Regions from separate parts of the Pseudomonas sp. PDM31 genome, predicted to be linked through region 2. Evidence: predicted binding sites of a transcription regulator. Region 2 holds the regulator's gene; the other holds the start of a gene.
What was found. Region 2 encodes sigma-54, which starts transcription at its own class of promoters, with help from an activator protein. Its sites were predicted from a motif close to ANTGGCATNNANNTTGCTNT; they were not measured.

Region 1 (6,043 bases), on a different contig from region 2:
CTGCTGCGCTGTCGCAAGGTTGCCAAGAAACGCTTCCGGGGCGATGTAGCTCGGCGTCCCGGGCAGTTCGGTGGGGCGGTCTTCGCAGAGCCCTGGACAGTAGGCGAGACCGAAATCCAGCAGGCGCAATTCGCCGTCGTCTGCCAACAGCAGGTTTTCCGGTTTGATATCGCGATGCAGAATCTGCCGGCGATGCAGCAAACCGACCGCTCGCAGCAAGCGCTCGGCCAGTTCCTGCCACTGGGCCAGCGGCAGCGGCCCGCCCTGATCGTACAATTGTGCCAGCGTCGACCCGGCATATTCGCGCATCACGTAGTACAAATGCTGACGCTGGCTGGCGGCATGGACTTCAGGGAAATGCCGTCCGGCCACGCGCTTGAGAAACCATTCCTCCGAGAGTAATGCTTGCCCGGCCTGGTGATCGTCGTGCATTCGCCCCGGCAGGGTTTTCAGCAGCCACGGTTGTTGCTGGGCGTCGCGTACCCGATAGAGCAGCGATTGCTGACTTTGCCCGAGTATTGTTTCGACTTGCCAGCCTTCGAAGAGCTGCCCGGGTTTCAGTGCCGGCGGCAGCGGCCATTGCTGCAAATGCATCAACGCGTCGCCGATGCTCGCCTCACCGAGCGCATCGACACGCACCAGCAAGGCGCTGGCGTTATCCTCGCTGCCGGCCAGATGCGCGGCCTTCACCAGGGTTTGCGCGGCGCTGTGCAAATCCGGTTGGTCGCGCAGAATCGCGGCAATTGCGGTGTCGCCAAGCACGGCCCAGACACCGTCGCTGAGCAGCACGAAACTCTCATCCAGGCGCAGTTCGCCATCGAGGAAATCCAGCACCAGATGCTGATCGAGCCCCAGTGCGCGTTTGAGCACGTGCTGCATGCCCGGCTGGTCCCAGACGTGATCCTCGCTGATGCGTTGCAACTGGTCGGCATGCCAGCGATATACCCGGCAATCTCCGACGTGGGCCAGGGTGAAACGCCTGCCACGCATGACCAGCGCACTGACCGTGGTCAACAGCGGTTGGCCGTTGCCATTGGCCTGCAGCCAGCGGTTCTGCGCCAGCAGCAGGCGATCCAGCGCCTGGGCAATGCCCCAGGTTTCCGGCGTGGCGTAGTAGTCCAGTGCCAAAGCCTGCAAGGTCGAACGGGCGGCGAGGCCGCCATCGGCACACTGGCTGACACCGTCGGCGATGGCGAACAGGTAACCTTTGCTCGCCGCCAGTGCCGGAGCGGGCGTGACCAGGCGCAGGGCGTCCTGGTTTTCATCGCGAGGGCCGATGGCACTGGCTTCGGCGAAACTCAGTTGCAGGCCCATGGCAGCGTCAGACCCGCGCCGCGGTTACGGCGGCCGAGCCCCAAGTGGTTCTCCAGCGCCGTTTTACGCCATGCAGGCCGAACCAGGCGAGGATGCCGAGGCTGGCGAACAACCACAGCGCCAGTTGATAGCTGCCGGTGCTCTGCTTGATCGCGCCCATGCCTGCGGCGAGAGCAAACCCGCCGATGCCGCCGGCCATGCCGATCAGGCCGGTCATTACCCCGATTTCCCGACGAAAGCGTTGCGGTACCAACTGGAACACCGCGCCGTTGCCTGCGCCCAAACCGAGCATGGTGCAGACGAAAAGCGCCAGAGCGGCGTAGGAACTTGGCAGATTGAAACCGACCAAGGCAATGCAAGTCGCCGCCACGGTGTACATCGCCAGCAGCGTGCGGATGCCGCCGAAACGGTCAGCCAGGGCACCGCCCAATGGGCGCATCAGGCTGCCACCGAATACGCAGGCAGCGGTATAGTAGCCAGCGGTCACCGGGCTCAGGCCATACTGGTCGTTGAAGTAGCCGGGCAGGGCGCTGGCCAGGCCGATGAAACCGCCGAACGTCACGCTGTAGAAAAACATGAACCACCAGCTGTCGCGGTCACCCAGTGCCTTGAAGTAGTCGGCCATGGATTTGGCTTTGGGCCGCTCGGGCGCATTTTTCGCCAGCCAGGCGAAAACGATCAGGGTCAGGATCAGCGGAATCAGGGCAAAGCCGAACACATTGCTCCAACCGAATGCCGCCGCCAGCACCGGGGCGATCAAGGCTGCCAATACGGTGCCCGAATTGCCGGCACCGGCGATACCCAGGGCCTTGCCTTGATGCTGCGGTGGATACCATTGCGACGCCAGGGGCAGGGCGACAGCGAACGACGCACCGGCCATGCCCAGGAACAGGCCCAGCAACAGGGCTTGCTCGTAACTGTGGATGCCGAGTTTCCATGCGACGAACAGGGCGCAGATGACGATCACCTGGCCGATCAGCCCGGCAGTCTTTGGCGACAGGCGATCGGCCAGCATCCCCATGATAAAGCGCAATATGGCACCGGCCAGGATCGGCGTGGCCACCACCAGGCCTCGTTGTTGCGTGGTCAGGTGCAAGTCAGCGGCAATCTGCACCGCCAGTGGGCCGAGCAGATACCAGACCATGAAGCTCAGGTCGAAATAGAGAAAGGCCGCGAACAATGTCGGGGTATGGCCGGATTTCCAGAAGCTTGAATTCATCGCGCACCTCAGCTGTGAAGAGTCTCGAGAAGGAGTCAGGAGCTTGCAGGTGGGGCGCCTGTGGGCTGCACCACCGACCCCGAGCTGTGGGGCCAGAACGAAAAAACGCCGCCACCCGATTCGCCTTGGGCAAACGGGGTGAGCGACGTCTTTGTCGTAGGTGGGGCAACCGCCGTTGGTTACCTGTGGTTATTGCTTAGCCAGATTTGTGCCAACAGGTGGGGCTGAGGTGCGTCCTTCGCGAGCAAGCCCGCTCCCACTGGGAAAAATGTGGGAGTGGGCTTGCTCGCGAGGGGCAGGACATCCACCACAAGGCTTCAGCCCAACAACTCACTCATGGCAATGATCTGCTCCGCGACCTGAATCAGCTTCTGCTGGCGGCTCATGGCCTGGCGGCGCATCAGGGTGTAGGCCTCTTCCTCGTTGCAGTCCTTCATCTTCATCAGCAGGCCCTTGGCCAGTTCGATGCGCTTGCGCTCGGCCAGTTGCTGGTCGCGGGCATGCAATTGAGCGCGCAGGGCCTGATCGCTTTCAAAACGCGCCATGGCTACGTCGAGAATGGGCTGCAAACGCTGTGCGTGAATGCCTTCGACGATGTAGGCACTGACCCCGGACTTGATGGCCTGGCGCATCACGCCGGGGTCGTGCTCGTCGGTGAACATCACAATTGGCCGGGGCTGGTCGCGGGTCACCAGCACCACTTGCTCCATGACATCGCGCCCCGGTGACTCGGTATCGATCAGGATCACGTCCGGACGCACCGTTTCGACGCGTTCGGGCAGGTCGATGGTCAGGCCTGATTCGTCGATCACCTCGAACCCGGCTTCCGTCAGTGCCGCTTTCAGCCGCCCGACTTTCTTCGCCGTGTCGTTGATCAGCAGGATTCGCAACATATTTGCAGTCTCCTGTCAGTGGCTGGCGAGCAGCGGCGTGCTGTCGCTCATCGCGTGCAGCTTGAAACCACGGGCATAACCGGCCGGGTCTGTGCCGTCCCATATTTTGCCGTCAATCAACTGGCTGCGGCGCATTTCCTTGTCCGTGGCGGCAACGCCGACGGCATCGGCGGCCTGCCGATACAGGTCCAGTTGCTGCACCTGTCGGGCTACGGCAAGGTAGTCCGGATCGTCGCGCAATAACCCCCAGCGGCGGAATTGGGTCATGAACCACATGCCATCGGACAGGTACGGCAGATTGACCTCGCCATTGGCGTGGAACCGCAGGGCGTGCGGGTCCTGCCAGCGGTTGCCGAGACCATCGGCATAGTCGCCGAGCAGGCGCGGCTCGATAAACTCCAGTGGCGTGTCGAGGTATTGCGCGGCGCTGAGCAACTGCGCCGTGCTGCGACGGTTTTCCTGGCTTTGCTCGATAAACCGACTGGCTTGCAGAATCGCCATCACCAGCGCCCGCGCGGTATTGGGGTATTGCTCGACGAAAGTACGGGTGCAAGCAAGGACTTTTTCCGGGTGATCGGGCCAGATCGCCTGGCTGGTGGTCAGGGTAAAACCGAGATCCTGTTGCACCGCGCTGGCGGACCAGGGCTCGCCGACGCAGAAACCGTCGATACGCCCTGCTTGCAGGTGCGCGATCATTTGCGGTGGCGGCACTACCACGCTATCGACATCCTGCAATGGGTGAATGCCCTGGCTGGCGAGCCAGTAATACAGCCACATGGCGTGAGTGCCGGTGGGGAAGGTCTGGGCGAAGGTGAGTTTTGAGCGAGTTTGGTGCACGTGCCGCTCGAGTGCTTCAGGACTGCTCACACCCTGCGTCTGCAATCCGTGGGAGAGATTGATGCTCTGGCCATTCTGGTTGAGGCCCATCAGCACCGCCATGTCCGTCGCCGCCACGCCGCCGATACCCAGGTGCACGGCATACACCAGGCCGTACAGGCTGTGGGCGGCATCCAGTTCGCCGCTGACCAGCTTGTCCCGCAGGCCGGCCCAGGAGGATTGGCGCTTGAGGTTAAGGGTCAGCCCATAGGGTTGGGCAAAGCCCTGGGTGGCGGCGACCACAACCGATGCGCAATCGCTGAGGGCCATGAAACCGAGATTGATTTCGGTCTTTTCCGGGGCGTCGCTGCCGTTGACCCAGGCCAAGGGGGTGGTTGAGGGTTCGTTCATTGCTATGGCACCTTCAAAAAAAAGGCATCGCCCCAGGCCACTGCGTCCGCCAGGCCGGGTGACGACGCCATCGTCCTTGCACCTATCCCGCCATTGGCAAGGGTGCTGATTCCGGTAGAGGTGCAAGGCATATGCCATCGCGGGCTGATTTTCTCGTGCGCCTCGCTTGCAACCCTGATGCGCGGCTATAATCTGCCCCACTTTTCGTAGCCCTGAGTCCGACCTGCCCATGTACACCCTGGCCCGTCAGCTGTTGTTCAAACTTTCCCCGGAAACTTCCCACGATCTGTCCCTGGACCTGATCGGCGCAGGAGGACGCCTGGGGCTCAACAGCTTGTTGTGCAAGGCGCCGGCGAAGGTCCCGGTGAACGTCATGGGCCTGGACTTCCCCAACCCGGTGGGTCTGGCGGCCGGCCTGGACAAGAACGGCGCGGCCATCGACGGCTTCGCGCAACTGGGTTTCGGTTTTGTCGAAATCGGCACCATCACCCCGCGTCCACAGCCAGGCAATCCGAAACCGCGGTTGTTCCGCTTGCCGGAAGCCGAGGCGATCATCAATCGCATGGGCTTCAACAACCTTGGTGTCGATCACCTGCTGGCCCGAGTGGCGGCAGCCAAGTACAAGGGCGTGCTGGGCATCAACATCGGCAAGAACTTCGATACCCCGGTCGAGCGTGCGGTCGACGACTACCTGATCTGCCTGGACAAGGTCTACGCCCACGCCAGCTATGTGACGGTAAACGTCAGCTCGCCGAACACCCCGGGCCTGCGCAGCCTGCAATTTGGCGACTCTCTCAAGCAATTGCTCGCCGACCTGGCCGAGCGCCGCGCGGAGCTGGCGCTGCGCCATGGCAAACATGTACCGCTGGCGATCAAGATTGCGCCGGACATGACCGATGAAGAAACCGCGCAAGTTGCCCAGGCACTGATCGAAACCGGCATGGACGCGGTCATCGCCACCAACACTACCCTGAGCCGCGTAGGCGTCGAAGGCATGGAGTTTGGTGATGAGGCGGGTGGTTTGTCTGGCGCCCCGGTTCGCGACAAGAGCACCCACACGGTGAAAGTGCTGGCGGCGCAATTGGGTGGGCAGTTGCCGATCATCGCGGCGGGCGGCATTACCGAAGGCCGACACGCGGCGGAGAAAATCAGCGCGGGTGCGAGCCTGGTGCAGATCTACTCGGGTTTCATCTACAAAGGCCCGGCGTTGATTCGCGAATCCGTGGACGCCATCGCCGCCTTGCGCTGATCGCTTGGAGGAGCGTAATGCTGTTCACTCAAGCCCCCTCGCCACAATAGTTTGCCGCTGAGTTTTTGGCAGGCACAAAAAAGGGCTCCTTTAAGGAGCCCCTGGGCCGAAGCCCGCCGTCCGGATGGGACGTGCGTGGTT
Region 2 (6,043 bases):
CACAGGTGCAACGCGGCACCCTGCTCAAGGACGCGCTGATGGAAATGACCCGCAAGGGCCTGGGCATGACCGTGATCCTGGAAGCCGACGGCAAACTGGCGGGGATCTTCACCGACGGTGATTTGCGCCGAACCCTGGACCGCAGCATCGACATCCACAGCGCCACCATCGACCAGGTCATGACCGCCCATGGTAAGACTGCCCGGGCCGAGATGCTCGCGGCCGAAGCACTGAAAATCATGGAAGACCACAAGATCAACGCGCTGGTCGTGGTCGACGGCGACGACCGCCCGGTCGGTGCCTTGAACATGCACGACTTGCTGCGCGCAGGAGTAATGTAATGACCATTGACCTGATGCAACGTGGCAAGCAGATCAAACTGGCGGTTTTCGACGTCGACGGCGTCCTCACCGACGGGCGCCTGTACTTCCTCGAAGACGGCAGCGAGTTCAAGACCTTCAACACCCTCGACGGCCAGGGCATCAAGATGTTGATGGCAGCCGGCGTACAGACAGCTATCATCAGTGGCCGCAAGACCCCGGTGGTCGAGCGACGGGCCAAGAACCTCGGCATCCCGCACCTTTATCAGGGACGAGAGGATAAACTGGTGGTACTGGACGAACTTCTCGCCCAACTCAATCTAAGCTATGAACAGGTCGCCTATCTTGGCGACGACCTGCCGGACCTGCCGGTGATTCGCCGCGTAGGCCTGGGTATGGCGGTGGCCAACGCCGCCAGCTTCGTGCGCGAACACGCCCACGGCATTACCGTTGCCCGTGGCGGCGAAGGTGCCGCACGCGAATTCTGCGAATTGATCCTGCGCGCCCAGGGCCGCCTCGATGCGGCCAACGCTGCGTACCTGTGAGCCCACTATGCTGAGCAAAAAGTTTCGCAACACACTACTGTTCGGTTGCATCGCTGCGATATTCGCCGCGGTCGGCTATTGGAACATCAGCCCTGAACGTTTCCTCGACAAGCCGGTTGTGCCTGTCGATGAAAGTGCCATCGACTATTACGCCATCAATGCGCACAGTGTGCAGTTCCTGCCGGACGGCGGATTGCAATACGAAATGACGTCGGACAAGGTCGAACACCTCAAGGCGACCGAAGTGACACTGCTGACCAACCCCGACCTGAATATGTTTCGCGGTACGGAGTTTCCATGGCATGTCCAGAGTTTGCGCGCTGAAGTAAACCCGGACGGCACGGAAGTCGAATTGATCGATGACGTGCGCATCACTCGCTTCGACGAGAAAAACCGAAGAACCCTGATCACCAGCACCCGCATGACGGTGTTCCCGCAGCAAGAATATGCGCAGACCGAGCAAGACGTTAGAATCGACGGCGCTGGCGGTGTATCGACTGGCAAGGGAATGAAAGCGTATTTGAAAGAAAGCAGGATACACCTGCTATCGAACGTAAGAGGACAGTATGAGGCTCGTTAAAACCCTTCCGATTTTGCTCAGTCTGGGCGCAGCACTGGGAAGCGTGAGCGCCTGGGCTCTGCCGGACGATCAACAACAGCCTATTCGCATTCAGGCCGACGACGCCCAACTGGACGACAAGAACGGTGTTGCCACCTACACCGGCGACGTAATCATCACCCAGGGCTCGATGAAGGTTACCGGCAACAAGGTAACCATGACCCGCACCCCCAACGGTGACATCGACGTGGTGACCTCGGTGGGCAATCTGGCCTACTTCGAGCAGTTGCAAACGGCTGGTGATACCAAGCCTGTGCAGGGCTGGGGCGTGACGATCCAGTACCACGCCGCGCAAAATCGCGTCGTGCTGATCGACAAGGCCAAAGTTGTCGACAAGGACAACAACATCACCCAGGGCGAGAAAATCGTCTACGACACCGAGAAGAAGCTCGCCAGCGCCGGTCGCGCTACCGGCAGCAAGGTGACCGAGTCGCGCCCGCGCATCGACATGGTTATCCAGCCGAAGAAGAAAACCGACGAGAAAAAGGCCCAGTAATGGCAACTCTGAAAGCTCAGCATCTGGCCAAGAGCTACAAGAGCCGCCAGGTCGTACGTGATGTCAGCCTGTCCATCGACAGCGGTCAGATCGTCGGCCTGCTCGGCCCCAACGGCGCCGGCAAGACCACCTGTTTCTACATGATCGTAGGCCTGGTGCAGGCTGATCAGGGTCGCGTGCTGATCGACGACCTGGACGTCAGCCACCAGCCAATGCACGGCCGTGCAAAGGCCGGCATCGGCTATCTGCCGCAGGAAGCATCGATCTTTCGCAAACTCTCGGTGGCCGACAACATCATGGCGATCCTCGAGACCCGCAAGGAGCTCGACAAGGCCGGTCGCCGCAAGGAGCTGGAAAGCCTGCTGCAGGAATTCCACATCAGCCACATCCGCGACAACCTCGGCATGAGCCTGTCCGGCGGTGAGCGCCGCCGCGTGGAGATCGCCCGGGCACTGGCCACCAACCCGAAATTCATCCTCCTGGATGAACCTTTCGCCGGCGTCGACCCGATTTCGGTGGGCGACATCAAACAGATCATCTACCACCTCAAGGCCAAGGGCATTGGCGTGCTGATCACTGACCACAACGTCCGTGAAACCCTGGATATCTGCGAAACCGCCTACATCGTCAACGATGGCCAATTGATCGCCGAGGGCGACGCCGAGACCATCCTGGCCAACGACCTGGTGAAGGAAGTTTACCTGGGCCATGAGTTCCGCCTGTAAGCGCTGAGGTGTCTGGCAGGTCGCCAGAGTGCTTATCTCGATAAAAAATCAACACTTTTTTATTGTTACAGCGCTCTAGGCAAACACTGCAGTTTCGGGCATATAATTTGCTTATGTTTGGCGCTTCGGCGCCCTGTAGTGGATGGCGCATGTGCGCCGGCGAATAAGGTGTTAAGCCCCTGCCATGAAACCATCGCTAGTCTTGAGAATGGGCCAGCAGCTGACGATGACACCGCAGCTGCAACAGGCCATCCGCCTGCTCCAATTGTCGACCCTGGACCTGCAACAGGAAATCCAGGAGGCGCTGGAGTCCAATCCGATGCTCGAACGCCAGGAAGAAGGCGACGACTTCGACAACTCCGACCCCCTGGCCGACAGTGCCGAACAGAAGCCCAATACCGACATTCAGGAGCCTTCCTACCAGGAAAGCGCCCCCACGGTGGATAACCTGGAGGAAGGCGACTGGAACGAGCGCATTCCCAACGAGCTCCCCGTCGATACAGCGTGGGAAGACGTTTATCAGACCAGCGCCAGCAGCCTGCCAAGCAACGATGACGACGAATGGGATTTCACCACCCGCACATCGGCTGGCGAAAGCCTGCAAAGCCACCTGCTGTGGCAGTTGAATCTGGCGCCGATGTCCGACACCGATCGGCTGATAGCCGTCACCCTGATCGACTGCATCAACAATCAGGGCTACCTGGACGAGACACTCGAGGAAATCCTCGAAGCCTTCGATCCGGAGCTGGACATTGAACTGGACGAAATCGAAGCCGTCCTGCACCGCATCCAGCAATTCGAGCCCGCTGGCATCGGCGCCCGCAACCTGAGCGAGTGCCTGCTGCTGCAATTGCGCCAGTTGCCGGCCAAGACCCCTTGGCTGGCCGAGGCCAAGCGCCTGGTCAGCGACTACATCGACCTGCTGGGCAGCCGCGACTACAGCCAGCTGATGCGCCGCATGAAACTCAAGGAAGATGAGCTGCGCCAGGTGATCGAACTGGTTCAGAGCCTCAACCCTCGGCCCGGCTCGCAGATCGAGTCCACCGAAGCCGAGTACGTCGTACCGGACGTCATCGTGCGCAAGGACAACGAGCGCTGGCTGGTCGAACTGAATCAGGAGTCGGTGCCACGCCTGCGCGTCAACGCCCAGTACGCCGGTTTCGTGCGCCGCGCCGACACCAGCGCCGACAACACCTTCATGCGTAACCAGTTGCAGGAAGCCCGCTGGTTCATCAAGAGCCTGCAAAGCCGCAACGAGACCCTGATGAAAGTGGCGACCCAGATCGTCGAGCACCAGCGCGGTTTTCTCGAGTACGGCGATGAAGCCATGAAGCCGCTGGTCCTGCATGACATCGCCGAAGCGGTGGGCATGCACGAATCGACGATTTCCCGGGTCACCACCCAGAAGTTCATGCACACCCCTCGGGGAATATATGAACTGAAATACTTTTTCTCCAGCCACGTCAGCACCTCCGAAGGCGGTGAATGCTCGTCTACGGCGATCCGCGCGATCATCAAAAAACTGGTTGCCGCGGAAAATCAGAAAAAGCCATTGAGTGACAGCAAGATCGCTGGTTTACTGGAAGCACAAGGCATTCAGGTGGCTCGCCGCACCGTCGCCAAATACCGCGAATCCCTCGGGATCGCGCCTTCGAGCGAACGTAAGCGGTTGATGTAGAGCCACGCCACAGCGTTCCAGTGGTAGATCATCTGATCTACCGCTTTATGCACTGGCAACGAAGGAGAAGCTGTATGCAAGTCAATATCAGTGGACACCAACTGGAAGTGACCGAACCTCTTCGCACCTACATCGGCGAAAAACTCGAACGATTGGAAAGGCATTTCGACAAGATCACCAACGTGCAGGTCACGATGACAGTCGAAAAGCTGAAGCAGAAAATCGAAGCCACCTTGCATATTCCCGGTAGTGAAGTAGTCGCAAACGCAGAACATGACGACATGTATGCGGCTATCGACTCACTCACCGACAAGCTGGATCGCCAACTCAAAAAGCATAAGGAAAAGACCCAGAGCCTCCTTCAGGGCGCAACCGGTCGTTAACACTCCCAACCCATGATCCGACTTGAAAGTATCCTGACCCCCGGCCGTTCCCTGGTGAACGTGCCGGGCGGCAGTAAAAAGAAAGCCCTCGAACAAATTGCCAATCTGATCGCCCGCGAAGTGCCGGGCATGGAGATGCAAGATGTCTTCGAGGCATTGATTGCCCGTGAAAAACTCGGTTCCACCGGGTTTGGCAACGGCATCGCCATTCCCCATTGCCGCCTCAAGGGCTGCAATTCGCCCATCAGTGCCTTGATGCACCTGGACGCACCCATCGATTTCGACGCCATCGACGGCGCACCGGTTGACCTGCTGTTCGTACTGCTGGTCCCGCAAGCCGCTACCGATGCGCACCTTGAGTTGCTGCGGCAGATCGCCAGCATGCTCGACCGCAAGGAAGTACGGGAAAAGCTGCGTAGCGCCCCAAGCAACGAAGCCTTGTATCAGGTTGTCCTGGACGAGCAGAACGGTCAGTAATCATGCGCTTGATCATCGTCAGTGGCCGTTCCGGCTCAGGTAAAAGTACCGCCCTCGATGTACTCGAGGACAACGGCTATTACTGTATCGACAACCTGCCTGCCGGGCTGCTGCCGGAACTCGCGCAAACAGCGCTGATCCACACTGAACTGACTCAGCCGCTGGTGGCCGTATCCATCGACGCGCGCAACCTGCCAAGCCACCTGTCGCGCTTTCCCGACCTGCTCGAGGAAGTTCGCAGTCGCCATATCCATTGCGATGTCCTGTACCTGGACGCTGACGAAGAGACCCTGCTCAAGCGCTTCTCGGAAACCCGCCGGCGCCACCCACTGAGCAATGCCAACCGTTCGCTGGCCGAAGCCATCAGCGTCGAGAGCCTTCTGCTCGGGCCCATCGCTGACCTCGCCGACCTGAAAATCAACACCACCAGCCTGAACCTGTATCAGCTGCGCGATGCCATCAAGCTGCGCCTGCTGAACCAGCCGGAACCCGGCACCGCGTTTCTGGTGGAGTCTTTCGGATTCAAGCGCGGCATGCCGGTGGATGCCGACCTGGTGTTCGATGTGCGCTGCCTGCCAAACCCCTATTGGAAACCGGAATTGCGCGAGCAGTCCGGTCTCGATCAGCCGGTTGCCGAATACCTGGCAGCGCAGCCGGATGTCGAAGAGATGTTCCAGGATATTTCCACATATCTGCTAAAGTGGCTGCCGCGTTTTGCCGCCAGCAACCGCGCGTACGTCACCATTGCCATTGGCTGCACCGGCGGGCATCACCGCTCCGTGTACCTGACCGAACGTCTT

Region 1: the regulator sigma-54 is predicted to act here: its motif matches at 4,773-4,792, upstream of KW839_RS12555 (CmpA/NrtA family ABC transporter substrate-binding protein).

What each region holds. Positions count from the first base shown of each region.
Region 1 covers NZ_JAHUWS010000005.1:332,507-338,549, reverse strand. Annotated here, with positions in the region: gene KW839_RS12570 (bifunctional protein-serine/threonine kinase/phosphatase) at 1-1,314, opposite strand, end outside; gene KW839_RS12565 (NarK/NasA family nitrate transporter) at 1,322-2,533, opposite strand; gene KW839_RS12560 (ANTAR domain-containing response regulator) at 2,851-3,426, opposite strand; gene KW839_RS12555 (CmpA/NrtA family ABC transporter substrate-binding protein) at 3,442-4,653, opposite strand; gene KW839_RS12550 (quinone-dependent dihydroorotate dehydrogenase) at 4,883-5,902, shown strand.
Region 2 covers NZ_JAHUWS010000013.1:123,515-129,557, forward strand. Annotated here, with positions in the region: gene KW839_RS23130 (KpsF/GutQ family sugar-phosphate isomerase) at 1-341, shown strand, start outside; gene KW839_RS23135 (HAD family hydrolase) at 341-865, shown strand; gene lptC (LPS export ABC transporter periplasmic protein LptC) at 873-1,445, shown strand; gene lptA (lipopolysaccharide transport periplasmic protein LptA) at 1,432-1,980, shown strand; gene lptB (LPS export ABC transporter ATP-binding protein) at 1,980-2,705, shown strand; gene KW839_RS23155 (RNA polymerase factor sigma-54) at 2,890-4,383, shown strand; gene hpf (ribosome hibernation-promoting factor, HPF/YfiA family) at 4,458-4,766, shown strand; gene ptsN (PTS IIA-like nitrogen regulatory protein PtsN) at 4,779-5,243, shown strand; gene rapZ (RNase adapter RapZ) at 5,246-6,043, shown strand, end outside.